Regions from separate parts of the Aliivibrio sp. S2TY2 genome, predicted to be linked through region 1. Evidence: predicted binding sites of a transcription regulator. Region 1 holds the regulator's gene; the other holds the start of a gene.

Region 1 (16,158 bases):
CTAGGCGAAAACAAAGGTGTTAACCTTCCTGGTGTTTCTGTTCAACTTCCTGCTCTTTCTGAAAAAGATAAAGCTGACCTTAAATTTGGTTGTGAGCAAGGTGTTGATTTCGTTGCTGCTTCTTTCATCCGTAAAGAAGAAGACGTTAAAGAAATCCGTGAACTTCTTGTTGCTAATGGCGGCGAGAACATTCAAATCATCTCTAAGATCGAAAACCAAGAAGGTGTTGATAACTTCGATTCAATCCTAGAAGCTTCTGACGGTATCATGGTTGCTCGTGGCGATCTTGGTGTTGAAATCCCAGTTGAAGAAGTAATCTTCGCTCAGAAGATGATGATCGAAAAATGTAACCGTGCACGTAAAGTTGTAATCACTGCAACTCAAATGCTTGATTCTATGATCAAAAACCCACGTCCAACACGCGCAGAAGCGGGTGATGTTGCTAACGCAATCATGGATGGTACAGATGCAGTAATGCTTTCTGGTGAATCAGCTAAAGGTAAATACCCTGTTGAAGCGGTAACTATCATGGCTCAAATCTGTGCTCGTACAGATTCAGCACTAAAAGCAGAGCTAGGCTCTCGTCTAGACAGCCCACGTCTACGTATTACTGAAGCTGTGTGTAAAGGTGCAGTAGATACAGCAGAGAAACTAAACGCTCCTGTTATCGTTGTTGCTACTGAAGCTGGTAAATCAGCTCGCTCAATCCGTAAATACTTCCCAACAGCTAAAATCATCGCTGTAACAACTAATACTAAGACTGCTGCACAGCTTTGTCTTTCTAAAGGTATTACACCAATGGTTGTTGATTCTATCGACAGTACTGATGCATTCTACCTACGCGGTAAAGAACTAGCTCTTGAGTCTGGTATCGGCGCGAAAGGCGACATCGTTGTTATGGTTTCTGGTGCTCTAGTTCCATCAGGCACAACAAACACAGCATCTGTACACGTACTATAATTCGACTATTTAGATCGCTTTAACAATACGTTCAATAAAAGAGGGCCTTGGCCCTCTTTTTTTATGAAATTTATTGCGCCATAGATACAACACGATATACTACAAATAAATAACAGTATTTGTGACGGTATGTTGTTTTACATGTCTTTCATAAATAATACGAATTTATAAGAGAGCCTATTGTGTCTAGTCCAACCCTTACAGATAAAGTATCAAAAATGATCTATCAAGATATCCTTAATGGCGATCTTATACCTGGTCAAAAATTAGTTGTTGCCGAATTAAAAGAACGTTACCACGTTGGAGCATCCCCTATTCGTGAAGCTCTTGTGCAGTTATCTTGGAATAAATACGTAACATTAGAACCTCAAAAAGGCTGTTGGGTAGCCTCTATATCCGAAGAAGAGTTAAAAGATCTATTTGAAGGTTTACGAGTTGTTGGCAAGGTTTTACTTGAAAAATCTATTTTAAATGGTGATGAAGCTTGGGAATTAAACATTCTTACTAGCTTTCATAAATTAAGCAAAGTAAGTCTAGAAGAGTCATCAGTTAATGTATTGAAAGAATGGGAAGATCGCCATTCAGCATTCCACAGTGCGCTCATTGAAGGTGCTAATGCGCCTATTATGTATAAATTTCATCAAGAATTAACAAATCAAATTAAGCGCTATCATCACCTACAATCTGATAACCAAAGCATTTATCAATCACAAATCAACTACCTAGAAGATCATGAAGCTCTAATGAAGCTCGCTTTATCTCGTAATTCAAATAGATCCATAGAACTTCTAGATAATTACTATTTAAAAACAATGGATATGTTATCAGCTTCTTTTTCGGCTTAAATACAAAAATAGAAAGAAAAAACCAGACAATGTCTGGTTTTTATTACCATCCGAAAAATTCTTTATTATGAGTGCTAATTAATAGCACCATTAATAGGAAGTAAATCGCACTCAACTTAAAACCTAAAACAGCCAAACTTCCTACAGTAAGCCTTACTAAAAAGTCAGTAAACATAGAAACCTCACATCATACTTAGCCTGTTGAGCTCTCCTTTTTATGCTTTCATACCAATGATGAGTTGATATTAGTATCCTACTACAGACTTATTTATTGATGAAAGTAAGTATAGACAAACTTAGACTTTAGTCTAATGAGTAAATCGTAAACTTAGGCTAAATCAGCCACGCTTGTACACACTGAAACCTTATTTCTTCCATTCGCTTTTGACTCGTACAAAGCAAGATCTGCGCACTTGTAAGCGTTTTCTCTAGAGAGATTAATGTCCGTTAAACCTCCGCTAATGGTTACTTGGTACTCATCTAAACGAGAAACGGCAATACGAAGTCGGTTAATGACCATGTCTGCATCTTTTAATTCCGTATGCGGCATGATAATCGCAAATTCTTCACCACCTATTCGAGCCACAAAGTCAGTTTCTCGGCTGCCATCTTTCAATACTCTGGCAACCAACCTAATGACTTCATCACCAATTTCATGTCCAAGAGTATCATTAATACGTTTAAACCAATCAATATCTAAAATGGCTAAACAGCATTGGTGTACAGGGTTATAACGATTGGTTAATAGCATCTGATTTTCTAATTCAAATTCAAATTTACGTCGATTCCAGCAATCAGAAAGTGAATCTTTTTCACTTAGATAACGTAGCTCTTTTTCTAATATTTTTCGCTGTGTAATATCAATATAAGAAATAATATAATACTGAACTTCGTTTCTTTTGTTCATAACTGATTGTATTCTAACTAATAAACTTAGTTCTTCTTGGTTCTTTCCTAATACATCAATTTCACCTTGCCACGCTCCAAGTTCTTCCACTTGTTTCCAATTATTCAGTCTTTTCTGAGATTGTTCACAGTGTGACACCAATACATCAAAAGTACTTTTCCCTATAGAATCATCTGATGTAAAACCAGAAATTGAAGTGAATGCCGTATTTACTTTAATAATACGCTGATGTTTATCGGTGATAACAACTGCTGACATCCCCTCCAATGCCGATTTTGCTAACTGGCTATCTAGGTTTGACCTATCCCATGACGTTAATAAGATCCCTAAAGGAATAACAATTAAACCGAGCAATAGAAAAACAATGGCAGCCTCTTCTACCACCTCTACTTTTAGGTAATAAAAAGACTTTTCAAGCGCCTTCTCAGGATAACTAAGTAAAAAATAAGCGCCTTTATTAGGGTACCTTTTATCAATAGAAAAACGATAAAAAGAATAAATGCTACCGTTTAAATAAGTGCTGCCAACTTGCACCTCTGACATGATATTCCACAGTTCTGGTTTTTCTTCTTTTAGTGTTTTGTCTTCTCTACCATTAACTAAATGGCCAAATATCTCTTCAGGTTTATCACTTAAAAGATAATAACCATCTTGATTAACAATAGAAGGTGAGATACTAAGTGTTGGTGAAAACCTTACTACATTAACGATACTAGAATCACTTAACTCTGCTAATACATACCCCTTTCTTACACCGGAGATATCAATAGGGATAGATATCTGCATCATTGGTTTATATATTCCTGAGCTTGCTAATTTATGATTAAGAATAACCCCTTCAGAAAAAATACGCCCTTCAGGTAGCTGGGTAAGTGTCTTTAAGTGTAAATCGTTAACTGCTTGCTCACCGGTTATCTGTTTTATGGTTTTTCCAGTATCCACATCATAAGTAAATGAAAATAAACTGTCTCCATTCTCATTGACTAACTCCAACGTTGAAAAGAACTTTTCAACTTGCATAAGACGAAGCCAAGAGGATTCAACCGCTTGCTGAACACGTGAGGAAGGGTATAAAAAATAATCATATAAAGGACGACTTTTAGAAACGAGATCTAATGTGTTAGCTATACGATTAGTAAGTTCATTGAATTCATGATGGCTATAAGCCAATTGTCGAGTCGATTCTTTTTTGATTTGCTCAATAGCAACTGTTTTTTTCTTCAGGAAATCATTATAAAAAAACAGTGCTGTTATTATAGAGAAACACAAATATACACATGCGGAATACACTGTTATTTTTACTTTCTTGTTAGGCATATATTATTCCATACAATCACTTTACAACTTTCCATTTTATGTAGCTTTATAGCATTAACAATAAAGCCTTCTTGTATGATAAAAGAAGGCTCTATTAAACAATGGTAACTAAATAAGGGAAACGACTACAGGGTTACACTCTTAGTGATTTTTCTCCACGAGCAATGCCAACGACGCCACTTCTTGCTACCTCAACGACTTCAGTTACCTCTGCGACGGCTGTAATAAATGCATCAAGCTTCTCTGACGTTCCAGCAAGCTGAATGGTATATAGAGAACTGGTTACATCAACAATCTGTCCACGAAAAATATCTGCTGTACGTTTCACTTCTGCTCTTGCAAAACCACTGGCTTTCACTTTAACCAATAATAACTCTCGCTCAACATGTTCAGTTTCCGTCACTTCTTGAACTTTAATTACATCAATTAATTTATGTAATTGTTTCTGGATCTGCTCAAGTTCCATCGCATCACTTGCTGTCGTAATATTTAAGCGAGAAAGCGTTGGATCTTCTGTTGGTGATACGGTTAACGATTCAATGTTATAACCACGCTGAGAAAATAAGCCTACTACGCGTGATAAAGAACCTGATTCATTCTCTAATAATAGTGAAATAATATGTCTCATTAGGTTCTCTCCGTTTTGCTTAACCACATTTTATCCATTGCCTCACCTTTGATCTGCATAGGATAAACGTGCTCTGTTTCATCTACATTTATATCAACAAACACCAGGCGTTCTGTTAATGACAGCGCCTTCTCTAATCCAGATTCAAGCTCATCAGGATGGTTGATTCGAATACCAACATGACCATAAGCTTCTGCAATCGCAGCAAAATCAGGTACTGATGTCATGTAAGAATTAGAGTGACGACCTTGATAGATAATATCTTGCCATTGCTTAACCATACCTAAGAAACGGTTATTTAAGTTGATAATTTTAACTGGAATATCGTATTGCAATGCTGTTGATAGCTCTTGAATGTTCATCTGAATACTGCCATCACCAGTGACACACACAACCACTTCATCAGGATGAGTAAACTTCACACCTAATGCGGCTGGTAAGCCAAATCCCATGGTGCCAAGGCCACCAGAGTTAATCCAACGACGTGGTTTATTAAATGGGTAATATAACGCAGCAAACATTTGGTGCTGACCAACATCAGACGCGACATAAGCATCACCATTCGTTAGTCGATGTAAGGTTTCAATCACTTGTTGAGGCTTAATACGGTCAGGTGAGGTTTCGTAAGATAAGCATTTTTTATCTTGCCATACTGAAATTTCTTTCCACCATTGTTCTAAAGCTGCCTCATCATTACTTCCACCTTGCTCAACAAGTAATTTAAGCATCGACTCTAAAACGACCTCTGCCGAGCCAACAATAGGTACATCAACTCGAACATTTTTAGAAATAGATGAAGGATCGATATCAATATGCATGATAGTGGCATCAGGACAATATTTTTCTAAATTATTGGTTGTTCTATCATCAAAGCGCACCCCGACACCAAAGATTAAATCAGCGTTATGCATCGCCATATTCGCTTCATAGGTACCGTGCATACCTAGCATACCTAATGCATTTTTATGTGTGCCAGGAAAAGCACCCAAGCCCATAAGCGTACTGACTACAGGTAAATTAAGTGATTCTGCTAATTTAATAACGTGTTGTTCTGCTGATGAGATAACAGCACCACCACCAATATACAGCACTGGTTTTTTTGCAGCTAAAAGGGTTTTAAGGCCTTTTTTAACCTGACCTTTATGCCCTGTTGTCGTTGGATTATAAGATCGCAATGACATCGACGTCGGATATTGATAAGGGAATTTAAACGCAGGGCTCATGACATCTTTTGGGATATCAATAACAACAGGTCCAGGACGGCCTGTTGAAGCAATATAAAATGCTTTTTTTATAATTTCAGGAATGTCTTCGGCTTTTCTAACTAAAAAGCTATGTTTAACTATCGGACGAGAAACACCTACCATGTCACACTCTTGAAAAGCATCAGTTCCAATCATGCTGTTTGGTACGTTTCCAGAAAGCACAATCATCGGAATAGAATCCATATAGGCGGTTGCGATTCCTGTAATCGTATTGGTTGCTCCAGGGCCTGAACAAACAAGAACCACACCCGGTTTACCAGTTGCTCGAGCAAATCCATCAGCCATGTGCGTAGCGGCTTGCTCATGTCTTACCAACACATGCTGAATATCCTCAGATTTCATGTGTAGTGCATCATAAATGTCTAGCACTGAACCACCAGGGTACCCAAAAATGTGCTCAACACCTTCATCAATCAGAGACTGTACGATCATCTCTGCGCCAGATAACATTTCCATATTTATCTCCAGACATTTAAACCCTAAACTTATACGAAATGAATTATCGATAAGTTCATGGTTTACATAGTTAGGGCTTATTTTTAGCCTAAACCGATATTAATTAAATTAAAATCCTATGTAGATAACAGTTATTGATAACAAAAACCACCATCACGAAACAACTTTAACCTTTTATTAGCACGTTGGTCTAGAGGTGTTTTATTAAAATCATCGATATATTTAAGGTTGAAAACTAAGGCTCTGATTTTATATAAAATAAAATTGATGAAATGGTATTTTTTTTATATAAAAAAACCAGCCTATATAAGACTGGTTTCTTTTATTATTCAGAAGGATAACGATTAGTTATGATTTATCTTTCTTTCCTTTTTGATCTTTTTTCTCATCGTACATTTCTTCAATCTCGTCTTGATAACGCTCATTGATCACTTTACGACGTAGTTTTTGAGTTGGCGTCAGTTCGCCTTTATCCATCGAAAATTCTTTAGACAACAAAGTAAACTTTTTCACTTGTTCAAAACGAGCTAATTCTTTTTGTAAATTTGCTACGCGTTTTTCAAGCATCTCTACGATTTCACTGTGTTTTATTAGTTCCATGCGGTCATGGTAAGCAATATTTAGTTCTTTCGCGTACTCTTCTAGAGCGTCATAGCAAGGAACAATAAGTGCAGATACAAATTTACGAGTGTCGGCAATAACGGCAATTTGTTCAATGAAGTGATCTTTGCCTATCGCACCTTCAATCACTTGTGGTGCAATATATTTACCACCAGACGTTTTCATTAACTCTTTAATTCTGTCAGTGATATATAAGTTACCTTCTGCGTCAAACTCACCTGCATCACCGGTTTTTAAGAAGCCATCTTCAGTAAAGTTACTTTCTGTCTCTTCAGGTTTATTGTAATACCCCTTCATGACCATTGGGCCACGAACAAGAATTTCACTGCTCTCACCAATTTTAACTTCGGCACCAGGCATTAATGTTCCGATAGAATCCGGATGAAATTTACCATCTTCCCAGCATGAGATCGTTGCTGTGGTTTCTGTCATGCCGTAACCTAATTTTACATTTACGCCAAGTGCATGGAAGAAACGCCCAATTGTCGCATCTAATTTTGCACCACCACATGGCATAAAGTTGATCTTACCGCCTAAAATCATGCGTAGCTTTGACAATACTAGTTTATCTGCAATCTTATGTGATTGTTTAAGTAGCCATGATGGTTCACGCTGTTCTTGCTGGCACGCTGACATTTTCGCGCCCATGTTTACAGCCCAAGTGAACATCACTTTGCGATGAGCGGGGGCACGAGATACTTTTTCATGAACCGTTGAGAAAATCTTTTCATAAAAACGAGGAACAGCACACATGACTGTTGGTTTGACTTCTATCAACGCTTCTTTGATTAAGTTTGTATTTGGTAGGTAGCAATTTGTTGCGCCTTTATAAAGCACATAGAACGTCCATGCACGCTCAAACACATGAGATAAAGGTAAAAAACACAGTGACACATCTTTTTCTGTTAATGCTAAATTTGTGTTATGCGCCTCTAGCTGTGAACCGACATTAATATAATCTAACATCACGCCTTTTGGCTCACCGGTTGTACCTGAGGTATAAATCAATGTCAGTAAGTCATCCATTTCAGCGCTATCTAGACGAGCTTGAAGCTCCTCTTTATGTATATCATCAGCTTTAGAAACAAAATCATTCCACGAGATACCCGCTTGATGATCATTTAAATCAATATCATCACTCAATGCTACAATATGAGTCAATTGAGGGCATTGCTCAAAAATAACCACGGCGGCATTATATTGAGCTTGTTCACCAACAAATAAAATACGAATATCAGCGTCATTTATAATGTAAGCCGCTTGAGTTGGTGTATTTGTTGGGTAAATAGGTACAGGTACAGAACGCAATTGCATCGTTGCAAAGTCGGCAACCGTCCAACGAGGCATATTATTTGAAAATATCCCTACCTTTTCTTGTACTTTCAATCCATGAGCTAATAGGGCTAATGATAATGTATCCATTTGCTCACCAAATTGCCCCCAAGTAATATCACTCCACGCTTCGCACTCAGTATCAATTAAAATACTGCACTTACGTTCACGCAATGCGGTAGTATTTGGCTTATTAGCAATATGTTGGCGGATCTCTTTTACAATATGTGGGTTTTGGATAGTCATCTCGAATTCACCTTTAGGCTTACACTTGTAAGCTATAATCTGCACAAAGTGTACAATTGGTGGCAAAAAAGGCAACTGTTTCTCTGTATAAAATGTAAGTATTGTTGTGTGAAACCCATTTCACGAGTGTGCTATTAACAATTTAATTATTTAAAAGCTACATTTTATTTATATCGTATGAGCACCGACAAAAAAGGCAGTGTAAATACACTGCCTAAAACACTTATACTATTTCTAATACCGTAAACTAAAACATCATTCCTTTACTTGATGCTACGACTTCTTCACCACAAATAAGCATTAGTTGGTCACGCATCCAAATATGCCCTTTGTCCTTTTGGTATGAATCGTGCCAGCTTAAGTAACCACTGATACTTTTTGATTCTAATGGTAAGTCAAGAATCGATAACTGAGCACGATTTGGCATTGAGTTTACTAGCCATCGTGGTGCTACGGTAATCAACTCTGATTGAGAAACTACATAAAGAATATTGCTGATACTGGCCCCTTTATAAGCTTGCTCATAAATTGGGTCCATGTAAATATGATCGGCAAAACCTTTGGTATTCTCAAGACGAGCTGGCACGGCATGTTTCTCACTCGCCAACTGATCTTTTGTTATGCTTCCTTGAATTCGAGGATGATTTACAGAGGTTACAACCACAAGTTCATCAGTAAATAACTCGGTACTCATGTATCCCGGCTGATCAAAGCGCACATAATCAATAACGAAATCGACTTCTTGGTAACGTAATTTTTGAGCGATATCAGATTCATGCTCACCAGATAGCTTAAGGTTTATATAGGGCGCTTTTTGTTGAATATCTCGCATAAGGCGCGGAGCAAAACGAATGTCCGATGGACTGCAAATAGAGAGTTTAAATTGTCTTGCTGATGTTTCAGGAGAGAATGTAGAGCTTGGCAATTCATTTTTGACTAATTGTAATGCCTGGCGCATTGGAGCAAATAGTTGGCGAGCTCGTTGTGTCGGTTGTATGCCTCTTCCATGACGAATAAATAATTCATCATTAAACATAACTTTTAATCGAGAAACCGCATTGCTTACTGCTGGTTGTGACATTCCTAAATTGTGAGCCGCACGTGTAATATTTTGCTCTTGCATCACAGCATCAAATACAGTTAATAGATTTAAATCGACACTTCTCAGCACCTGTTCTGAACTGACACTATTTCCTGCTATATCTCCAAGCATTGGGGTAATTTTGGGCGTATTCATTATGGTTCTCTCAATCGGCAGTGAATCAATTAATTCAAAAAAATTAATAGCTAAAGAATGAGTGGCTACGCTTATTATTGTTATGTTTCGAACTATTTATCGTATATATGTTAGCCAACTCAGGGCCATCATCACTGAATAGATTTACAAAATCCATAGCATGCAAAATATTTTAATTTTAATTTATGCTTAATTTAACTTAATTGCAGCTAAGCCCCTATAAAACAAGGACCTGATAAAAAATATAAAATAACCTAAAAACGTGTTAAATCCGTTTGTTCTTACAATGAGTACAAAAAAGCCATGTTATATAACATGGCTCAAATAATAAGACGGTTATTTAAGGTATTAAAAAAGCGCAGAGATACGATTTAAATCTGACTGAATAGCTCCGGCTGTTACCTCTCTTCCTGCCCCAGGACCTCGGATAACTAATGGGTTATCTTTATACCATTTACTTTCAATAGCAAAAATATTATCGCAAGGTAATAAATTTGCTAAAGCATGATATTCAGACAAGGCTTCAATGCCTACTGTCGCACTGCCATCTTTATTTAAACGAGCAACATAACGTAATACTTTCTGTTCTTTTTTGGCTTTCTCTAAGCGTTCGAGCAACTCTATATTAATGAGTTCTCCTTTTGATAAGAAATCGTCTAAGCTGACATCTTTTAATTCAGTAGGCACTAAAGATTCGACTTTAACTTGAGTCGGTTCAATTTTTAACCCTGCCTCTCGAGCTAAGATAACTAGCTTTCTCATGACATCAGAACCATCTAAATCGTTTCTTGGATCTGGTTCAGTCAATCCTTGTTGCCATGCGAGATCAACTAACTCTGTAAACGGTACATCACCATTATACTGCTGAAATAACCAAGATAAGGTGCCTGAAAAAATACCGGATAACGCAAGGATCTCATCACCACTTTCTCGTAAATCTCTTACTGTGTGATTAATCGGAAGGCCTGCACCAACGGTTGCATTATATAGCCAATGACGACCTGTTTTAGCAAATGCATCAATCACAGCTTGATATTCATCGCTTGGTGCTGAGCCTGCAACTTTATTAGCAGAAATAAGATGAATACCTTGCTCTGCAATTTTTGTATATTGCTGTGATAGCTCGGCACTTGCTGTGACATCTAATACCAGCACATCATCGTAACCCTGTATTGCACCAAGCTGTTCTATCCAAGAAAATTCTTGATAAGCAATTGCTTCATCATCAAAGCATTTCGTTATCGCAGCGCTCTCTAATCCATCAAAATCCAGCCAATGGCGGTGACGGTCAATTACGCCAACAAGAGAAAACTGCATCCCATGACGCTTTTCAAGATTACGTTTTTGTTGAGTAAACAGAGATAACCATTGAGATCCAATGTTGCCATGCCCACATAAAACCAGTGCAACCCGCTTCTGAGCCTGAAATAAATGCGTATGAATGCCATTGATCACAGGCGTAGTATCTAGCGTGCGTAATATCGCCACCAAACTTAACCCAGATTCAGATTCGCACACAAACTCAAGTGGACAGTTTTTTAGCTGATGATAGAAACCATGGCTATGAATAGCATTGCTTGTCACGCCAGCCCCAACGGCAGCGATCATCGAATAGCCTTCTTTGAGTTTAATCTCAGCATGAACAGCAGAGCTCTGTAATACGTCTAATGCTTCATTGACGACTTCAGAGGTATAAGCAAGTAATAATGTAAATTGATCCGCTTGTGCTTCTAAAGCCAAAGGCTGAAGCTGAGAGCGAGTAAGAAGGGAAAGGACCTCTTGTTTTGCACGTTCAAAATCTTGCCCTCGACCAAAGCCTAATTGAATTAAGTACACTTCTTCAAGTGACGTAACAATTTTCGCTCCACGCCCAGAAGCTAATACTCGTTCAATTCGAGTGGAACCTGATTCTGGTTGATAACTGCAGCGTAAACTTAAATCAAGCGCACTCTGGGCAACAGGTTGCAATGTTCGACTGTGCAATACAGGAGCAGCTAACCGAGCTAACTCACTCGCTTCATCTAAACGAAGTAATGGCAATAAACACGCATCGTCGACTTTACGAGGATCGGCACTAAATACCCCAGCGACATCGCTCCAAATGGTAACGCGAGAAACTTCAGCTAATGCGCCTATGACTGTTGCTGAATAGTCTGAACCATTACGCCCAAGCAGAACGGTTTCTCCTTTTTGATCGCAAGCCATAAACCCGGTTATCACAATACGCCCATGAGGATGCTGAGCAATTTGCTCTTTGAATAATGGCCAAGAATGTGTGCGATCAACCTCTGGCTGAGCAGCTCGCTCTGCGCGTAAAAAAGTACGAGAATCGAGCGGAGTAGCTTGTAGATCAATTTGATTTAAATAAGCAGCAAGTAATCTTGAAGACCATACTTCACCATGACCAAGTACATCCGCTTGCTGAACTTCTGTCAAAGGTGCATGTAATTGACCAATAGCGACCAACTCCTTATGCAGATCCTCAAGCAATGGCTCTGCATTTTCAACGGTCAATAATTCAGAGACTAAACCTTGTTGGTATTGTCGTAAGGATCCCAATACTTCATGCGCAAGGCGACCATCTTTTGATAGTGCCTCAAACCATTCTAAAATTCGGTTCGTTGTATTACCCGCAGCAGAGACAACCACTAAATCATGATCATGAGAATATTCTTTTAATATGGTAGCTACACGACGGTAACACTCCGGATCAGCAAGGCTACTACCACCAAATTTATGTAACTGGCGCGTGACGACTCCTATCATTATTTCACTCCTGCTGCTACAAGGAAGGCTTGTTTAAGATCGGCAATCAGATCTCGGCTGTCTTCTAATCCAACGGAAATACGTAATAGTGTTGGAGCCAATCCGGCTTCTGCTTGCGCTTCATCAGACATCGCTCTATGGGTCATGGTACCCGGATGGGCTATGAGACTTTCTACTCCACCAAGTGATTCAGCTAAAGAGAAATATTTAAGCTCTTTTACAAACACTTTTAATTGCTCTAATGACCCATTTAGCTCAAAGCTTAACATTGCACCAAATCCTGATTGTTGGCGTTTAGCAATATCATGGCCCGGATGTTCAGGTAAACTTGGGTGATAAATTGTGCCTACTAATGCTTCCTCTTGAAGGCACTTCAGCACCTCCATTGCATTCTCTTCATGCACTCGCATACGCGCACCTAAGGTACGAATACCACGTAAGGTTAAGTAGCTATCAAATGCAGTGCCTGTTGCACCAATGCAATTCCCCCACCATGCGAGATCATCTGCGTGCGCTTGTGTTTTTGCGATTAATACGCCACCAACAACATCAGAATGACCATTAATGTATTTAGTTGTCGAGTGAAGGACAAAGTCAGCACCAAGCGTTAAAGGTTGCTGTAAGACAGGAGAAAGGAAAGTGTTATCAACAGCAACTAAAGCACCTACTTTTGCGGCTTTTTGACAAATTTCAGCAATATCTACCACTCGAACTAATGGGTTAGAAGGGGTCTCTAATAAAATAAGTTTAGGCTTTTTAGCAATGGCGGCATCTAAAGCCTTAGTATCCGATTGATCAACAAATAAGGTTTGGAAGTCACCTTTATTAGCGCGAGTGTTAAATAAGCGATACGTTCCGCCATAACAGTCATGAGGGGCAACAATAAGATCATCAGGACCAAGCAGAGCTGAAACCATTAGATTAAGAGCTGAAGTACCGCAGTTTGTCACAACCGCACCAGCACCGCACTCTAAATCAGATAAGGTGGTCTCTAGTTGTGTTCGAGTTGGGTTTCCTGAGCGAGCATAATCGTACTTTGGTACATCACCAAATTCAGGGAAGCTATAGTTAGTTGATAAGTAGATAGGAGGCACAACCGCATTATGTTGTGAATCGCTTTCAATGCCAGTACGAACTGCAATAGTTGCCGGTTTTCTCTCGCTCATAATTTCCCTTCCAAACTGCTAAGCAGTGGTATAATCTAATCCATAAGTTATATTCTTCTACTTTACCACCACAAAATGAGACGTCAATACTTCTAGACGTCTATATATCTTTGCTTATAGCCGTAAATATCGCTAGAATTAGAGACTCTAACTCAACATCAATAATTCTGAACGAAGGTGAACAATGGCTGATTGGAATGGTGACTATTTAAGTCCTTATGCCGAACATGGTAAAAAAAGCGAACAAGTAAAAAAAATTACTGTTTCTATTCCAACAAAGGTACTGCAAATCCTTACTGATGAACGTACGCGTCGCCAAGTAAGTAACCTACGTCACGCAACGAATAGTGAACTATTATGTGAGGCTTTCCTTCATGCTTATACAGGCCAACCTTTACCTACAGACGAAGATCTACGTAAAGACCGCCCTGATGATATTCCTGCAGAAGCAAAAGCATTAATGACCGCAATGGGCATTGAATTCGAAGCGTTTGACGACGAGTAAATAACTTTCATCTCCGCCTCCTGTCTCCTCCTCATTTTTTATAAATCAGGAGGATTACATTTCTACTTGCTTAATAAACAATCACAGTGCCCTACTATAAATATAAAGGATTAACTGTGAAAAATAACATAGCAAAAACAGCGATAGCACTCGCTATTACTTCCCTACTGAGCGCTTGTAGTTCAACCTCAGAAACAACACAAACAACCTCAGCCTATCAATGTAATCCACAGATGATGGAAAAAAGTAATCATTTACGCATCTATCAAATTATGGTGGAAAGCTTTGTTGATGGTGATCCAAACATTGGTCACGGTACTGGCTATGGTCCGAGTCATCATAATGGCGACCTGCAAGGGATCATTGATTCATTAGACTATATTCAATCACTTGGCATGAATACCATTTGGATGACGCCTATTTTTGAATCTGCTCCAATTGAGGGGCAAGATCATTGGGCAGATAAGCTCGATGCTACCGGTTATTTTGCTACTGACTTTTTTAAAATAGATCCACGATTTGGAACACTCGAAAAAGCAAAAGAATTAGTAGAAGAAGCGCATAAACGTGGAATGTATGTCTTATTTGATGGTGTATTTGGTCACCATAAAGAAGGCCTCATTAAACCATCACCATCAGGCTTACTACCGAGTGGCAGCAATAATCCAGTTGACTATCCTGAGAGCGAAGACTTTTACTCTGAAGTCGCAGCTTATTGGATATCCGAATTAAAGATTGATGGTTGGCGATTAGATCAAGCTTACCAAGTCCCTACTGAATCTTGGATAAACATTAGAAAAGCCGTTGATAACGCATCACAAAACACGACGTATATTAATAATAAAGGCGAACAAGTTAACCCACTCGGTTACATGGTGGCTGAGATCTGGAATAACGAAAGCTATATTACAGAAACAGGTTATGGTACTGAGCAAAACCCAGCGCTTTGCTCTGCTTTTGATTTTCCTTTACGCTTTCGTGTCGCTGAAACCTTTGCCGTCAATGAGAGTGGTGTAGGAAATAAAGGAGGTGATTGGCTTAATGAAGGAATGCAAATGCATGAACTCTATCCTTCACACGCAACGTCAAACCTAATGCTAGGCAATCATGATGTCGTTCGCTTTGGTGATTTATTACAACGTGGTGATATTGCAGAACCAAGTGACAGGAATTATTGGTTACGTCATAAAGCAGCCCTTTCATTCCAAGCAGCTTATACCGGCCCTATCACTCTTTATTACGGAGATGAAATTGGCGATCAAGTTGATGGTTTCTCTAACAAAGAAAATAAAGACATTTGTGCTATTAAAGGAGTATGTGATGACCACATCGCTCGCTCATCCGCCAAAATTCATGGCCTTACTGCAACACTAACACCTGACCAACTTAACTTAAAAACCTACGTCTCAGAGTTAATGACTTTACGTATTGAAAACCCCGCGTTATCGGAAGGTGTCAGAACCAATATTATCGCTAATAAGGCGGTATATGTAGATCATAAGCAAGCAGAAAATAATACGATTTTATTCATGGTTAGCACTCAAAAGCAGAACCAAACGCTTTCTCTTAAAGCTGAACAGATAGGTTCACAAGGTAATTTAGTCGACTTATTAACTAACCAAGTATTCACTCCCATTGAAGGAATATATACCATTTCGTTATCTAACTTCGAAAGCCGATTTTTAAAGATAGAAAAACCAAACCCTACAGGCCCGAAAGTAGAAGCAAAAGAAATTACTCTATATGGCACCGGTTTTATGGCCCAATGTGATAATCCGACAATGCCTATTACTAATGCGCCCATTAAAGACACTCTATACCTTGTAGGTGATTTCTCAGATTCTCGCTGGGGCCACAAAGAACCTAGATCCTATCAATATAAAGGAAACGGTATCTATCAAGTAGTG
Region 2 (16,158 bases), on a different contig from region 1:
TCAATTAGTGCTGCATTAGCAGGTGATAATCAGTTACCAACAAGTGAAACTGCATTAACTCTAGAGCAACCACAACTTGATGCTGAACCAGATTTAATGGCCTTGATCCGTGGTAACCGTATGCGCCATGAGCGTCGTGCTGTTGAGTTACATCCAGAGAATCTTAGTTGGTCAGCTGAAGGCGATACGTTAACGCTTAATTTCTCTTTAACATCGGGCAGTTTTGCAACCGTAATTATGCGTGAACTATTACAAGAAATTGAAGTAGAACGTACATACGAGTAATTCAATTTTAAAGAAAGGAATGGAGATAGAGTGAATAAGTTACGCATATTGTTAAGTAATGATGATGGTGTCTTTGCTGAGGGGATAAATACTCTCGCGGCCGTATTATCAGATATTGCGGATATTACCATTGTTGCTCCTGATCGCAATCGTTCTGGTGCATCAAATTCATTAACTCTTGAATCTCCACTTCGAGTTCGCCAAATTGAAACAAATATTCATTCAGTGCAAGGCACACCAACCGATTGTGTACACTTTGCATTGAATGAATTAATGAAAGACAACCTACCTGATTTAATTATTGCTGGTATTAATCATGGTGCGAATCTGGGAGACGATACGCTTTATTCCGGAACGGTTGCTGCCGCAACAGAAGGGCACTTTCTTGGATTACCCGCAATTGCCATGTCATTAGTAGGGCGTAATCATTTTGATACCGCCGCTCAAGTTGCCTTAGAGTTAGTGCGCAATCATATAGAAAAACCGCTAACAACGGAGAGAGTATTAAACGTTAACGTCCCCGATTGTGCTTATGCACAAATAACGTCTTGGGAAGTGACTCGTTTAGGTGCAAGACATCATTCAGAAAGTATGATTAAAGCAACAGATCCTCGTGGCGAAACGATTTATTGGTTAGGCCCTCCTGGTAAAAAACAAGATGCAGGCAAAGGGACTGATTTTTATGCAATTAAACATAATCAGGTGTCGATTACTCCGCTGCAGGTCGATTTAACCGCTCATGACTCCTTGGCCATGATGGCGGATTGGTTATCAATAGAGAGTGCTAAATAATGAATAATTCGCGTACTGAATTGCTTGTTCAATTTTTACGTCAAAAAGGCATTCAAAATGAGCTGGTACTGGCTGCAATTCGAGCTTTACCGCGCGAGCGCTTTGTATCTGAAGCATTAGCTCATCAAGCTTATCAAAATAATGCGCTTCCTATTGGTGAAGGGCAGACAATCTCTCAACCTTATATTGTCGCTAAAATGACAGAGCTTCTTGCTTTGCAACGTGACTCTACTGTTCTTGAGATTGGTACCGGGTCAGGCTATCAGACTGCGGTATTAGCGCAATTACTTGATCATGTAAACTCAGTAGAGCGTATTAAATCATTACAATGGAATGCAAAACGGCTTTTAAAACAGCTAGATATTTATAATGTATCAACAAAGCATGGCGATGGTTGGCAAGGTTGGGCAAGCAAAGGTCCATTTGATGCGATAATTGTAACCGCTGCTGCTGAGTCCATTCCTAATGACTTATTATGGCAACTTAAAGATGGGGGGCGATTAGTGATCCCTATCGGTGAGGAAACACAGCATTTATTGCTTATTCTTCGACATGGTGATGAGTTCAGCTCAGAAACTATTGAAGAGGTACGCTTTGTTCCATTAGTTGCAGGTGAATTAGCATAGTAGTAATGAATAAGATGATATTTATCCCCTCTCGTTTGTGGCTCATGGCTGCACTTTTTAGTTTATTACTTTCGGGTTGCTCTATGGGGCCGCACCGTCCTGCTCCCGTATCTAGTGTTAATAATACGAGTACTTCCTCTTATGGGGGCGCTGAACGTGGTAGCTATCGAGGCAGTTATTATCGAGTTGAAAAGGGAGATACACTGTATTTTATCTCTTATGTTACCAATAAAGATGTCAAAGAATTGATTGCCTATAATGAACTTCAAGCACCATATGTGATTCACCCAGGACAAAAAATAAAATTATGGGGCCCTAAGTATGTCGCTCCGGCTTATGGTGATGATGGGCATTTAGTTAGTAAAAAGAACACCTCCCCAACAACCACTGCAACAGCGGTTGCGGTAGTTCCAGTTGCTAATAATAAGCCTGTCAGTAGCTCGAAATCGGTAACGCCAAGCAATAAAAAAACATCGATTGCTCAAAAAGAAAGCACAAAAAAGGTTGAAAATCCGAAACCTAAGGAGTATGTTGATTCTAACAAATCGATAACATCTTCTAAGCCAAAGCCGGTTGCGAAACCTGCACCAAAACCGACTCCTAAACCAAAGCCGGTAGAAAAAAAATCGGAAAAGGTTGATTCTTGGTTATGGCCAACAAAAGGAAGAGTTATTGCTAAGTTTTCAACAGGAGACCAAGGTAATAAAGGGATCGATATTGCAGGTCAACGAGGCCAAGATGTCATCTCAACCGCAAAAGGAACGGTAGTTTATGCGGGTAATGCACTAAGAGGTTATGGCAATTTAATTATAATTAAACATAACGATGATTACTTAAGTGCTTATGCTCATAACGAATCACTTTTTGTTAAAGAAGGTCAAAATATCGCTGCGGGACAAAAAATCGCATCAATGGGTAGCTCAAGTACGAGCAGTGTTCGTTTGCATTTTGAGATCCGCTTTAGAGGGAAATCGGTAAATCCACAACGGTATTTACCGTAACAAGGATGACATAGCTGAGTTGTAATGTCTTGCTGGCTCGCCATGGGGAGGCGCTATGAGTAAAAGCAATGCAGTAACTAAAGAAGTTGAAGAGTTCGATTTAGAGACGATTAATGACAATGAGGTTGTTATTGAGGATGAATCGGAACGCCTTGAGGTAAGCAGTTCGCAAAAAGTAATGGATGCAACGCAACTATACTTAGGTGAAATTGGCTTTTCTCCACTACTAACAGCAGAAGAAGAAGTTTATTTTAGTCGCTTAGCCTTAAAAGGAGACGAAGCAGCACGAGCTCGAATGATTGAAAGTAATCTTCGATTAGTGGTTAAAATTGCCCGTCGATACAACCACCGTGGCTTGGCATTATTAGACTTAGTTGAAGAAGGTAATCTTGGGCTAATTCGTGCGGTTGAAAAGTTTGACCCAGAAAGAGGTTTCCGCTTTTCTACTTATGCGACATGGTGGATCCGTCAAACGATTGAGCGTGCGATTATGAATCAAACGCGAACTATCCGCTTGCCTATTCACGTCGTTAAAGAGTTGAATGTCTACTTGCGTGCAGCTCGTGAGTTGTCACAAAAACTTGACCATGAACCGACACCTGAAGAAATTGCAGAAAAGCTCGATAAACCAGTGAGTGACGTCAGCCGTATGTTACGCCTTAATGAGCGAGTTACGTCTGTTGATTCCATGGTTGGTGGTGAATCGGATAAAGCGCTTCTGGATATTATTCCTGATACTAAACATTGTGATCCAGAGTCTGAAACCCAAAAAGACAACATAAATGCTTCTCTTGTTGGTTGGCTTGGTCAACTCAATCCAAAGCAGAAAGAAGTTGTTGCTCGACGCTTTGGTCTGCTTGGCTATGAAACGGCAACGTTAGAGCAGGTCGGTAAAGAGATAGGATTGACGCGTGAGCGAGTAAGACAGATCCAAGTAGAAGGTTTGCGTCGATTAAGAGAAATCATGACGCAACAAGGTTTAAATATGGAAACGCTATTTGCCGTAGAGGAATATTAACCCTTACTCTAACCTTAATAAGTAAATGATAAATAAAAGCCACAGTGATTTTTTATTACTGTGGCTTTTTCCTTTTAGACTAGGCACTAGGCACTAGGCATTAATATTATCTTGTTCTTCGCTTTCCTTTAGTGTGTGGAATCCTGACCAAATTCGATTAAAGGTAGTTATCCAGCACAGAGAAGAATAAATATAAGCAATGATGGCAAAATGAGCAGGAAAAAGGCAGAACAATACAAAACAAGCAATGGTTTCAGTTCCCTCCGTTAAACCACTCATATAATAAAGAGATTTGTTTTTATAGATTGGATTTTCAATGTTTCGCTTTCCAGCCATAGAGGCAAATGCTAAAAAGCTGCTTCCTGTGCCAATGAAAGAGAAAATTAAGAAAGCACCCGCAATCGCATTTTGTTCAGGGTTAGCGAGAACAAACCCAAATGGAATTAAAGAATAAAACAAAAAGTCTAAGCTGATATCAAGAAAACCACCAGAGTCAGTAATGCCATTAATCCTCGCGAGTGCACCATCAAGTCCATCACAAACGCGATTTAAGACAATTAAAACCAATGCTAAATGGTATTGTTGAAATATTAATGCAGGGAAGGCTAAACAGCCTAGAGTAAAGCCAAAAAGTGTTGTTTGATTTGCAGTGATCCCCAGTTTATCTAACCCAATGGCAGACATAGCCAGAGGTTTTCGGATTAATTGAATGCTGAATTTATCAAGCATGAGGGCTCTCCATTGGCCAAATCAATTGTTGACTGTTTTTTGGTACATCATCAACATCATGAGTCACGAGTAATGTCGGTATATTTGCTTCTGCTAACTGTTCAAACACCCAATCACGAAATTGTACTCGTAGCGCTTTATCCAGTTTACTAAAAGGCTCGTCTAGTAAGGCAACAGCCGGCTTAGCAAGTAACATTCTCACAAGACTTATTCGTGCTCGTTGTCCCCCAGAGATTTGGTCAGGGAAGGCATTGGCAAGTTTGTTTAAATGTATGTGATTCAGTGCATTAAGAGCCTCTGTTTTCCTTTGCGAACCTTTGATGTTATTGGGCAATGCAAAAGCAAGATTCTCCCAAATACATAAATGGGGAAAAAGCAGATCTTCTTGAAATAAGATCCCAACCTTCCTTTCGTGAGAAGCAAGATGAGTAATTGTATTGCCGTTAACTTGAATATCACCAGTATAAGAAAAATCTTGAGCTAGGTGTCCTGCGATAACACTTAATAATGTTGATTTCCCACAACCGCTAGGGCCCATAACACTGAGCGTTTCTCCTTTTTGAATTGAAAAAGAACAATCAGTTAATAATGGTGAACTGTTACGAGTGAGTATGCTGAGATTTGTTATTGATAGACTCATTACTCATCACTTTCCTTGTTGTTGAATTAAGATGAGAACGACGTGAATAGTGCCGTCCAATAAAGAGTGCCAAGCTAAAGAAAACAAACGGCAACAATGCTTGCCATAGTCCATATAAGGCAGTAATTCGGCGATCAAAGCCGCTTGATAAGGCGACGGCTTCGGTTGTTAATGTCATTATTCTGCCTGCACCAAGCATTTGAGTCGGGAGGTACTGAGCAAGGCTTACGCTTATTCCCACAGCCCAAGCATACAAAATAGCAGGAAGCAGTAAAGGGAGTTTTATTTTTATCCAACATTGCAGTGGTGATTTACCAAGACTTAGTCCGGTTTGTGTTAATCGTTGATCAAAACTACGCCAAGGGCCATCTAACGCTAGAAAAACATAAGGAAAAGCAAAAAAAACATGAGCCCAAATAACCCAAAGCCAATAAGAATCACTTGAGAAATAAAGCGCACTGACTTGAATACCAAAAAGAAGTGAGAGTTGTGGTATCAACATAGGAACAGCAATCAAAATCGATGGGATATGCCAACGGTATTTCAATTTATATTCATGACCAAGTAGAGCGAAAATAAGAGCCAGAGATGACGAGATAACGGCAATAATAATGCTGTCAGCAATAACGGGAAACAGCGTAGTCCATTCACTTTCCCAAAAGCGTAAGGTGAATTGTGTCGGTAATAAGTTAGGAAAACGCCATCGCTGAGAGGCACTCCATAACATCATTATAGGAAGTGAAAGTGCGACAATGCCACTAAGACCAACAAAAAGAGATAGGCCAGGAAGGCGAATTCCCACTCTTCCCGATATTTGCCAATGACGGCAGTGTTGCGTTATTCCCCACTCTAAAAAACGATGTAATCCAATAAGTAATAAGCAAAGTAAAAGAAGGATCATAGCGCCAGCCGCCGCTCTGGGTTGTAATTGAATATCAGGATCACTAAACCATTGCCAGACTAATACTGCAAAGGTAGGAGGATTGGTTGAACCAAGGATCAAACTGACATCAACAACGGATACGCTATAGGCAATTACCGCTAATATTGGAAAGCGGGCTTTTCTTAACCATTGTGGAAAAATACATTTCCACCAAATCTGATGTCGTTGATACCCAAGACTGGCTGCAACTCTCTCTGATTTATCCACCTGTAATTGCTGCATTATAGGAATACTCATCAGCAGTAAAAAAGGCACTTCTTTAATAATTAAAACCAGAATTAACCCAATGTTAGCAGAATCATTGATAATGACAGGGAACTCAAATACCCAAAAAGGATTCAGGAGCCTTGCTATCATTCCAGTTGGTGAAAAAAGAAAAGCAAAGCCAATAGCAAAAGCAACATGAGGCATAGCAAGCAGTGGGGATAGTAAAGGTTCTACTTTTTTCCAAACAGGTTGCTGCCAAGTGGCTTGTAGAATAGCAAACGCAACAATACAAGAAACAAAAGTACTAACAAAAGCACTAGTAAGTGTTAGGAATATTGAATGTGAAACGCCACTCCATTCGAGAGCAGATAAATAACCGTCTAGTGAAAATGTAGACAGACCAATAGAGGGCATATAACTCAATGAAGCGCTCAATACGCCGAGCACACCAGGAGCAATAGGAAGAATGCACACAATAACAAGAAAAATATAGAAAATAGGTAATATCATGGTCTTGCTATTAATGCCTTAGTTAAGAGTTAGATTACTTCAAACATCAAGAAGTAACTTATGCCATACAGTGTTACCGGCGTGAACGGTGTAAAGCTAAAAGTAAACTAATTAGTTCATTTTTGGAAGTGCTAATTTTGATAGAGTTTTTTGTTACCAATATCAAAATGTAATGGCATCTTCCATTTTTGTATTGATAGAAAAAGAAAAATGACAGCACAAAGAGAAAAACAAAGAATAGCGACTATCCATACCTCTAGGGCAAACATAAAGGTGGATATACATAAGAGGGTAGGAACCATTTTTAATCCTGCTACTTTAAAGCAGAATGACTCTTTAAGTGCAATGCCTGAAAAAGTAACAAACATAAAGCCTAAAGGTATCCAAAGGAGTTGAGAGTCATCAAGTTGAGTGAGTAATATCAGTCCAATCCATGCAGACCAAGTGATGATCATTCGTACCTTTTTATCATAAACATGCAAATTAGCAGCACTCATTGCACAAGATAAGGCAAGCAAAGCTAGCGAGAGTGTTTTAATTGGTAAGTTGATTAATATGAGTGAGATATCATCAGCAATAGCAAGGCTACTTAACAGCAATGCTAAGGAAAATAATGTTATCCCTGAGCGATAAGTAATAACGCTGATCTTATCAAGAAGGTCAAGTGTTTCAATGTATTCTGTATTTGCCATTTTGAGGCCTTATAGTAGGGGGGCTCTTTATATTAACTCTAGCATGCTTGGCTTGATGAACTTATGTGATATTCGTAGTTAATGCGTTTTTTCGTTATTTTTGTAACCATTTGTTTTTGTAGTTTGTGTATATTTGCTGTGAATATTTTTCAGATAAGTAAAATTTGTGATTTAATTCACATATTTCGTGATTTTAAATCTGCTCTATGTATACTCCTACCCCCAATACAAGCCGTCACATGGAACAGTGAATGACCCCAAGGACTTGGACCAGCTACTGTTAAACAGCTTGTAAGGGTAATCAATGAACATACTTATTTCTATCATCACTTCCTCTTGGTGTAGTCACTCCTCACCGATCTCGTCATCTACGATGGCAACCCCTTTTGTTTCTTCTTTTTATTCTAAAATTTCATAGGCGTAATTATGACTATTTTATTTAGCCTATTAGGCATGTGTGCACTTATCTTTTGTGCATGGGTATTTTCTGAGAAACGTTCAGCAATTAATTGGAAGACCGTATCTAGAGCCTTTTTATTACAACTCTCTTTTGCTGCTCTGGTGTTGTATTTTCCATGGGGGCAGGCCGCATTGGCAGGATTAAGTAATGGCGTCGCTAGCCTACTTGGTTTTGCTGATGAAGGTATTGCTTTCTTATTTGGTGATTTAGCTTCCAGTGGTTTCATTTTTGCAATTCGTGTTCTTCCTATCATTATCTTTTTCAGTGCTCTTATCTCCGCGTTATATTATTTAGGCATCATGCAAAAAGTCATCGCAATTCTTGGCGGTGCAATTCAAAAATTCCTCGGTACAAGTAAAGTAGAATCTCTCGTTGCAACTGGTAACATCTTCCTTTCTCAAGGTGAATCTCCCCTTCTTATTCGTCCATTCCTAGCTCAAATGACACGTTCTGAACTGTTTGCTGTAATGGCGGGTGGTATGGCATCGGTTGCAGGTAGTGTGCTTGGCGGTTATGCAGGTTTAGGGGTAGAGCTTAAATACCTAATCGCAGCAAGCTTCATGGCAGCACCAGGTAGCTTATTAATGGCGAAAATCTTAGTTCCTGAGCAAGCGACTCCTGTTGATCAGCATGAACTAACCATTGATAAGAGTGAACAAAGTAATGTGGTGGATGCGCTAGCAAGTGGTGCAATGAACGGCATGAAAGTCGCGGTTGCTGTAGGTACTATGCTAATTGCGTTTGTGAGTGTTATCGCAATGGTAAACAGTGGCCTAGAAATGGTGGGTGAATGGTTTGGTTTTGCGGGCATTACACTACAAACATTATTCGGTTACTTGTTTGCACCTGTTGCATGGATCATTGGTGTACCTAAGCATGAAATGATCATGGCGGGTTCTTATATCGGTCAAAAAGTAGTACTGAATGAGTTTGTTGCTTTCATCGACTTTGTTCAACATAAAGATCAATTATCTGCTTATACTCAAGTTATTATCACGTTTGCATTATGTGGTTTTGCTAACATTGGTTCTATTGCGATTCAATTAGGCTCTATTGGTGTGATGGCTCCTGAGCGTCGTGCTGAAGTTGCGAACATGGGTTTTAAAGCGGTACTGGCTGGTACGTTAGCTAACTTGATGAGTGCATGTTTAGCGGGTCTATTCTTTAGTTTATCGATGTAATTACTTTAAGCTAAAACAAAGCCCATGCAGTATGAGAATACGCATGGGCTTTTTTATTTTTTAAATGACTATTTTAATTAACCAATTACTATTTGGCCTAATACATAGCCAAGTATACAGGCAGAAACTACCCCGATTAAACCGACTGACATAAATGAGTGGTTAAAGTAGTACTTACCAATTTTGGTTGTTCCTGAGCTATCAAAGTTCACCGTTGCAATGTCTGATGGGTAGTTCGGAATGAAGAAATAACCATATACCGCAGGCATTAAACCAATCACCAAGGCAGGCTCTAATCCTAGAGCAAGACCAACAGGTAACATCATACGAGCCGTTGCGGCTTGTGAGTTTACTACAACAGATACAATGAATAATGCTAAAGCAAACGTCCAAGGGTGAAGCGTAACCATATCTACAATGCCCGCTCTAAACTGAGGCATCGCATATTGGAAATACGTATCAGACATCCATGCGATACCAAAGATAGCGATTGCCGCAACCATACCTGATTTAAATACCACACCATTAGGCACATCACGAGGATCGGTTTTCGTCGCTAATAGAATGACACCACCAAACGCCAACATCATCATTTGGATAACAACAGACATTTTGATTGGCGCACCACCTTCGGTGATCGTTCTCACTTCTGGCCACATTGCGATAACAACGATAGAAACAATCGCACCTAAAAAGATAAGTACTGCGTTGCGTGCTGTTGTTGGTAGTTTCTCATCTAAAGAAGTTGATGTTGTATTTAAGATTTTTTCACGCCAAACAGGATCTTTTAAACGAGCTTGGTATTCTTCATCATCTTCTAATTCTTTACCACGGCGTAAGCTATAAAGCGCTAACATTAATGTACCGAATAGCGTTGCTGGCACGGTTACCAGTAAGATAGACATTAGAGTAATAGAAGCGTCAATATCCACTAGTTGTGCTAGATAATACACAACCGCAGCAGAAAGAGGTGAGGCAGTAATAGCGATTTGAGAAGCGACAGAAGCTGCGGCCATTGGGCGCTCAGGACGAATGCCATTCTTTAATGCCACATCACCAATGATAGGCATAATAGAATAAACAGCATGACCAGTACCTAGTAGGAATGTCATTGCATACGTAACAAAAGGGGCAATGATGGTGACGCGTTTAGGGTTCTTTCTTAAGATCCGTTCAGCCACTTGTAGCATGTATTTCAACCCACCTGCCGCTTCTAATATAGAGGCACAAGTAACAACGGCCAAAATGATTAACATGACGGTGACTGGCGGAGAGGTTGGTGGCATTTTGAAGATAAAGACTTCAATCACCAAACCAATCCCAGAGACAACCCCTAAGCCAATTCCACCAAATCGGGAACCGATATAGAGTACGAGTAATAAAAAGAGAAATTCAAAATACAACATAGATCCACCTGCATAAATTTTATTTATAATTAAAATTAACTACAGGCATTAATACCTTATATTTCATAGGGTTTTATTGAGCGAGTTCTCATTTGAATTGTTGTTGATTTTATAAATAGAGGCTTGATTGATCTGAATTAAATGAAGGAGTTGTTTCTATTTTAAAAGAAAAAAATGGGCTCTAGTTATCAGATAACAAAGACTGTTTTGTGCTTGGGATTAGGCATTAACAGTGCGTTAATGCCTGAAGATAAATTAATCTCGTGTAAAATTCTGCTCTGAAAAGTGCTCAAGATCGTACGGTGTTTGTTGGTAAACACAGTAATTGAGCCAGTTAGAAAACAGTAAGTGTCCGTGACTGCGCCACGTTGCTTTAGGGGGGAGTTTAGGATTGTCATCAGTATAGTAATTTAGTGGGATGGTTGGTTCCATGCCTTCACCAAGATCACGAACGTACTCATTATGCAGAGTAAAAGAGTCGTATTCAGGGTGACCTGTAACAAACACATTTCGTTTATCTTTAGTTGCTGCTAAGTAGACCCCAGCTTGTTCAGACGTTGCTAGAATATCTAAATCAGTATGTTCGCTTAAATATTTAGCTGAGAAATCAGCGTAACGAGAGTGAGGCGCTAAAAATTGATCATCAAAACCTCGTAAAATAGGGTGGTGCTGATCGAGATTATCATGATTATACACGCCGGATAACTTCTCTTTACGTGTACGTTTTGGTAAATCATAAAGCAGTTTTAAGCCAGCTTGTGCAGCCCAACAAACATAGAGGCTTGAAGTCACATGATCTTTTGCCCATGTCATAATGGTTTGTAAGTGATCCCAATAAATCACATCTTCAAATTGCACTAAACCTAATGGTGCGCCAGTGATGATCAGTCCATCAAAGTTACGATTTTTAATGCCTTCAAATTGACGATAAAAAGTATCTAAATGCTCGGTTGGTGTATTTTTACTGGTGCGATTATCAATGCGTAATAGCTCTACATCTACTTGTAGTGGGCTATTAGAGAGTAAGCGTAAAAATTGAGTTTCTGTTTCGATCTTCTTTGGCATCAAATTTAAAATGATCACCTTCAAAGGACGAATGGCTTGCGTGGTGGCACGAGATTCTTGCATGATAAAGATATTCTCTTCACGCAATATTTCAGCTGCAGGGAGTTGATCTGGTATTTTTATCGGCACAACTTATCCTTAAGTTATTTTTTATCTGTAGCATTCTATACGTCTATACCCCTAAACTACCTTATTCCTTCTTGAGTGTCGAGGCTGTGTTTTGTTCATTTCAATTTTTTATCAGTAACAACTTTAGTGATAGTTAATTTAACTTATTCTAATTAAGGGTTGACTAATATTGGTTTGGACCGTATTCTAAATATATGTGTTCAATAAATAACCGAAATAGGAATAATGATGACGATTCCATGGAGCTCTTTATTTGGCGGTATGTTGCTAGGTGTATCTGCAACGTTACTGCTTTTACTTAACGGTAAAATTGCGGGTATTAGTGGTGTACTTACAGGGTTAATGGCACCGAAAAAACGCGATTATGCATGGCGATGGTTATTTGTTATTGGCATGGTAAGTGGTGGTTTAGTTGGGGTTTATTTTTTAGGCGCGGAAGTGCCAAAAGAATATCAAACTTCAATCAGTATGCTTATTGTTGCAGGTTTACTGGTGGGTATTGGTACTCGTTTAGGTAATGGTTGCACAAGTGGCCATGGTATTTGTGGTATTGGGCGTTTATCCGTTCGCTCAATGGTTGCCACTGTAGTCTTCATGTTTGTTGCTGCGATAACAGTGTTTGTTCGATTGCATGTACTTTACTAAGGGATGGTTATGAATAATGTATTGTTTCGTTTAGTTGCGCTTATTTCTGGCCTTCTATTTGGTTTAGGTATGGCAATATCTGGCATGGCTGATCCTGCAAAGGTGATTGGCTTTTTAGATGTCGCTGGTCACTGGGATCCAAGCTTGATGTTTGTAATGGGAGGGGCGCTATTGGTGTTCATGCCTGCGTACTTTCTATTGATTAAATCAAAAGCAAAACCACTCAATGCTGAAGAATTTTGTTTATCTACCAGCAAAAAAATTGATGCGAAATTACTATCAGGTGCAGCCATCTTTGGTCTAGGTTGGGGGATTGCTGGAGTTTGTCCTGGGCCTGCGGTATCAAGTTTAGGCCTTGGAAATGGTGATGTTGTTATATTCATTTTTGCCATGATGTTAGGGTTAGGAAGTACTCACTTTATTCTTAATCGAAATACATAACACCGAACCGTCCTCAAGGAGGAGCTAATCTCAGCATTAGCTCCTTTGCATTTATTTAAGTACGGATAACCTATTATTTACTCATAGAAATAGCGTTCTTCTTTATCACTACTGTATTCGACTAATTCCCATTCAAAGTGTGCTTTATCATAAAAATATAAGCGTCTGCCATGTTTCTCTTGCATGATCTCTCCATTCTGCTCATACCCTAAAGCCAGTAATTTCTGCTGTATTTTATCTAAATCTTCAACGATTAAGCCAATATGGTTAATCCCTATATTTTGATACGGAGAGCGCGTGTCTTTTGAACTACTCATCTCTTGTGGTTCTTGCAGTGCAAAATAACAATTCGCATTTCCTATGTGAGCCCAACGATGAGCACCATCAGGCGTTTTATCTGCCTTGATACGAAAATCAGGCGCTGCGTTTAAAAGAAAAGCGGTAGCGGCATCAATATTAGGTACAGTGATATTAGCGTGTTCAAATTGTGTCATGGATGACTCCTTGTCATTGGCCTATCTTGTTAATGTCCGTTCACTTTAAAACCTCAACTTAACATTAGGTCAACCGTTTATTTTTTGTTTTCTTCTTAAGGTATGCGGAGATCCATTTTTCTTAGTTGATGGATATATTAATAATTTTTTAGCTTTTATTTATCCTTATTATTTTAAATGTATAAAAAATGATGAGTTGAAATTTCCTAATCTATTTATATCCTATTTATGTTGTATTCATATTGGATGAATTTCATTCATACTAATAACCGAACTGTTAATCGAGTGGATAAAAAAACAATAGTGAATCATACAACGTTTGGCTCTATAGACTGGTATTTTTTTATTTTGAAAATCATGATCTTGTAATTTATGGGCGTTATTTTTTACCGTTCTCCTTTGCTTGGATCCTAAGATTTCATTTTTGAAAGGGAAATCTCATATAAAAGAGAGTTAGGGTTATCTATAATCAATTTTTCATTTTATATAGACGTAAATATCACGCTAAAGATTATTATTTTTGAGGCGTTTATTTCACTCGTTTTATATTAATATTTAATCAAATATGAGTATCTTATGGTCGGGATCTGTTTTCAAATTAATGACTGGACACTAGTTATTGAAGAAAATAAGTTGTATCGCCAAGATAGGGAAGTCTCAGTCGAACCTCGTTTAGTCAACTTATTACAGTTTTTAGCCCAGCATTCCGGGGAAGTATTTTGTCGTGATGAACTGATTAAGCACGTCTGGGATGGTGCATTTGTCACTGACCAAGTCGTAACGCAATCAGTATTTGAGCTACGAAAAATATTACGTGATGGTCGATTAGACAATACTCGCTATTTAGTCACTGTGCCTAAACGAGGGTATAAACTGGTTGCTGAAACTCATCAGGTTCGTCTTGAAGATACCCCATATTGGAAGCCGTGTGATGGTGCAAAATTACCGTTAGAGAACGTAGTGTCCTCAGATGGTGATTCGCAAGACATACATCAACACCAAGAAACAGAATCGCAGAGTGTATTGCCTTTTCCCGCTGCGCCACTTACTCGTTCTGTAACGGCAATTTCAGATCACGTAAATAGTGAAAAGAAAAAACAAGGTGAAAGCTTTAATAGCTTACATCGTTGGAAGCTACTCGCGTTTGATGGTTTTTTAATTCTTGTATTAATAGCCGTTATCTTTTCTGTGACCTATCAACAAACATCAACACATATTACCAAAGCTATTGATACTGATTTAATTGAATTTACCTTTCATACTAGTCGAAATGATAACAATGAAACGGAGTCTCTCGCTGATGGAATAAGCCAAAAATTAATGGCTGATTTAGCAAGCATTGGTGACTATCGCGTTCAATTAAACAAAACGACTTTTACCACTGGGATATTGCCTGGGAAAGCGGTGAATGTTCGTGTTGAGGAACAGCAAAATAAAACGTATTTGGATGTAGAGTATCGCAGTAATACTTCAAATCGAGTCCTGTTTAGCCGTCAATATTTAATGACCAATGCAAATCTTGAGCATGTATTACGTCAGTCTTCTTTAGATTTAATGAGCGCGCTTAGTGTCACAATAACAGAAGCCGAGATGGATAGATTGATGCTTGGTTTACCGAAAGAGCGCGGTTTACTTGAAATGCTTATTCGAGCGAATCATTTTATTAATCAGTCTGATCCCGCAGAGTTTGAACAAGGGATTGCTTTATTAGAGAAAATTTCGTTAGCTGAGCCAAATAATGATTATGTACTTTCAGAGTTATACATTGCTTATAATGCTTTCTCTGCGTTAAATCCTGAATTGGATCTCGATGATAATACCACCAAGATCGAAAAGTTAAGTCAGGACCTAGCATTACGTTATTCGACGTTAAATGAAGAGGTGTTGCCTTCTCGTATCTATGAAGCGCTAGCAATGATAGCAATTAAGCAAGATAACAAAGAGGTTGCAGCTGAATATTTAACCTTGGCATTTAAGCATAGAGAGTCCGCATTCTCATACATACTAGAAGGGAAGTTAGCAGAGTTGAATGGGAATTTAGATAAAGCAGGAGATGCATACAGCAGAGCTTTCTTTATGGATACGTCTCTTGAAACTTATATGTTAAGTGAAAATCTTGCGTTCTATAGTGACTTAGAGACCGTTGCTTATTTTATGTATCGAGCGGTTAATCCAAGTGAAGTTCGTTTACTGGGATGATTGGTATAAATAAGAAAAAGCCCGTCGAACTTATGTTCGGCGGGCTTTTTGTTTTTATGAAAGTAGGTTATCTAAAGTAGATTATGCTTTCTTTTTCTTTGGATGCCATGCACCGTCTAGGTCATCAAGTTCAGGGAACTTAGTTCTATCAAACTCAGGCGTTTTACCTGCTTTAAGTTGAACTTCGTAATCCTTGATAACTTTGATAGCTAGTTTAGATAGTAGAACTAAAGCAACAATGTTGATTAGCGCCATCATACCCATAGATGCATCAGCTAGGTTCCATACTACAGGCAGAGAAGCTACTGAGCCGAACATAACCATTGCTAGCACACACAGACGGAAGCCAAATAAGCCCTTCTTAGAGTTACCGTTCAAGAACATTACGTTTGTTTCAGCATAGCTGTAGTTTGCAATGATAGAAGTGAAACAGAACAGAAGAATAGCTAGTGCCATAAAGTAGCTTGTCCAGCCGCCTAACTCGTTAGTTAGTGCTTGCTGAAGAAGGCTGATACCCGTAGCAGCGTCTGGCTGATCCATTACGCCAGAAAGCATAATCATCGCAGCAGAAGCAGTACAGATAACTAACGTATCAACAAAAACACCTAGCATTTGCACAAAACCTTGTGATGCTGGGTGGTTAGGGTTTGGTGTTGCACTTGCTGCGATGTTAGCAGCAGAACCCATACCCGCTT

Evidence for each region. Region 1 encodes MetJ, which represses methionine synthesis genes. Its sites were predicted from a motif close to TTAGACNTNTANANGTCTAA; they were not measured.
Region 2: a site for MetJ is predicted at 11,720-11,739, ahead of metA (homoserine O-acetyltransferase MetA). Genes of this name have one in related genera too.

Annotation. Positions count from the first base shown of each region.
Region 1 is NZ_JARACS010000007.1:72,441-88,598, reverse strand. Features, by position in the region: gene pykF (pyruvate kinase PykF) at 1-960, shown strand, start outside; gene PVK63_RS12390 (GntR family transcriptional regulator) at 1,143-1,805, shown strand; gene PVK63_RS12385 (sensor domain-containing diguanylate cyclase) at 2,134-4,029, opposite strand; gene ilvN (acetolactate synthase small subunit) at 4,163-4,657, opposite strand; gene PVK63_RS12375 (acetolactate synthase 3 large subunit) at 4,657-6,378, opposite strand; gene PVK63_RS12370 (AMP-dependent synthetase/ligase) at 6,727-8,577, opposite strand; gene leuO (transcriptional regulator LeuO) at 8,825-9,814, opposite strand; gene PVK63_RS12360 (bifunctional aspartate kinase/homoserine dehydrogenase II) at 10,163-12,580, opposite strand; gene PVK63_RS12355 (O-succinylhomoserine (thiol)-lyase) at 12,580-13,746, opposite strand; gene metJ (met regulon transcriptional regulator MetJ) at 13,931-14,251, shown strand; gene PVK63_RS12345 (alpha-amylase family glycosyl hydrolase) at 14,368-16,158, shown strand, end outside.
Region 2 is NZ_JARACS010000011.1:44,792-60,949, reverse strand. Features, by position in the region: gene truD (tRNA pseudouridine(13) synthase TruD) at 1-285, shown strand, start outside; gene surE (5'/3'-nucleotidase SurE) at 316-1,077, shown strand; gene PVK63_RS15495 (protein-L-isoaspartate(D-aspartate) O-methyltransferase) at 1,077-1,703, shown strand; gene PVK63_RS15490 (peptidoglycan DD-metalloendopeptidase family protein) at 1,709-2,704, shown strand; gene rpoS (RNA polymerase sigma factor RpoS) at 2,760-3,722, shown strand; gene PVK63_RS15480 (CDP-alcohol phosphatidyltransferase family protein) at 3,816-4,451, opposite strand; gene PVK63_RS15475 (ATP-binding cassette domain-containing protein) at 4,444-5,091, opposite strand; gene PVK63_RS15470 (ABC transporter permease) at 5,051-6,748, opposite strand; gene PVK63_RS15465 (DUF2301 domain-containing membrane protein) at 6,883-7,443, opposite strand; gene PVK63_RS15460 (NupC/NupG family nucleoside CNT transporter) at 7,870-9,084, shown strand; gene PVK63_RS15455 (anaerobic C4-dicarboxylate transporter) at 9,162-10,490, opposite strand; gene metA (homoserine O-acetyltransferase MetA) at 10,746-11,684, opposite strand; gene PVK63_RS15445 (YeeE/YedE family protein) at 11,907-12,329, shown strand; gene PVK63_RS15440 (YeeE/YedE family protein) at 12,339-12,770, shown strand; gene PVK63_RS15435 (VOC family protein) at 12,848-13,264, opposite strand; gene cadC (lysine decarboxylation/transport transcriptional activator CadC) at 13,841-15,463, shown strand; gene PVK63_RS15425 (alanine/glycine:cation symporter family protein) at 15,545-16,158, opposite strand, start outside.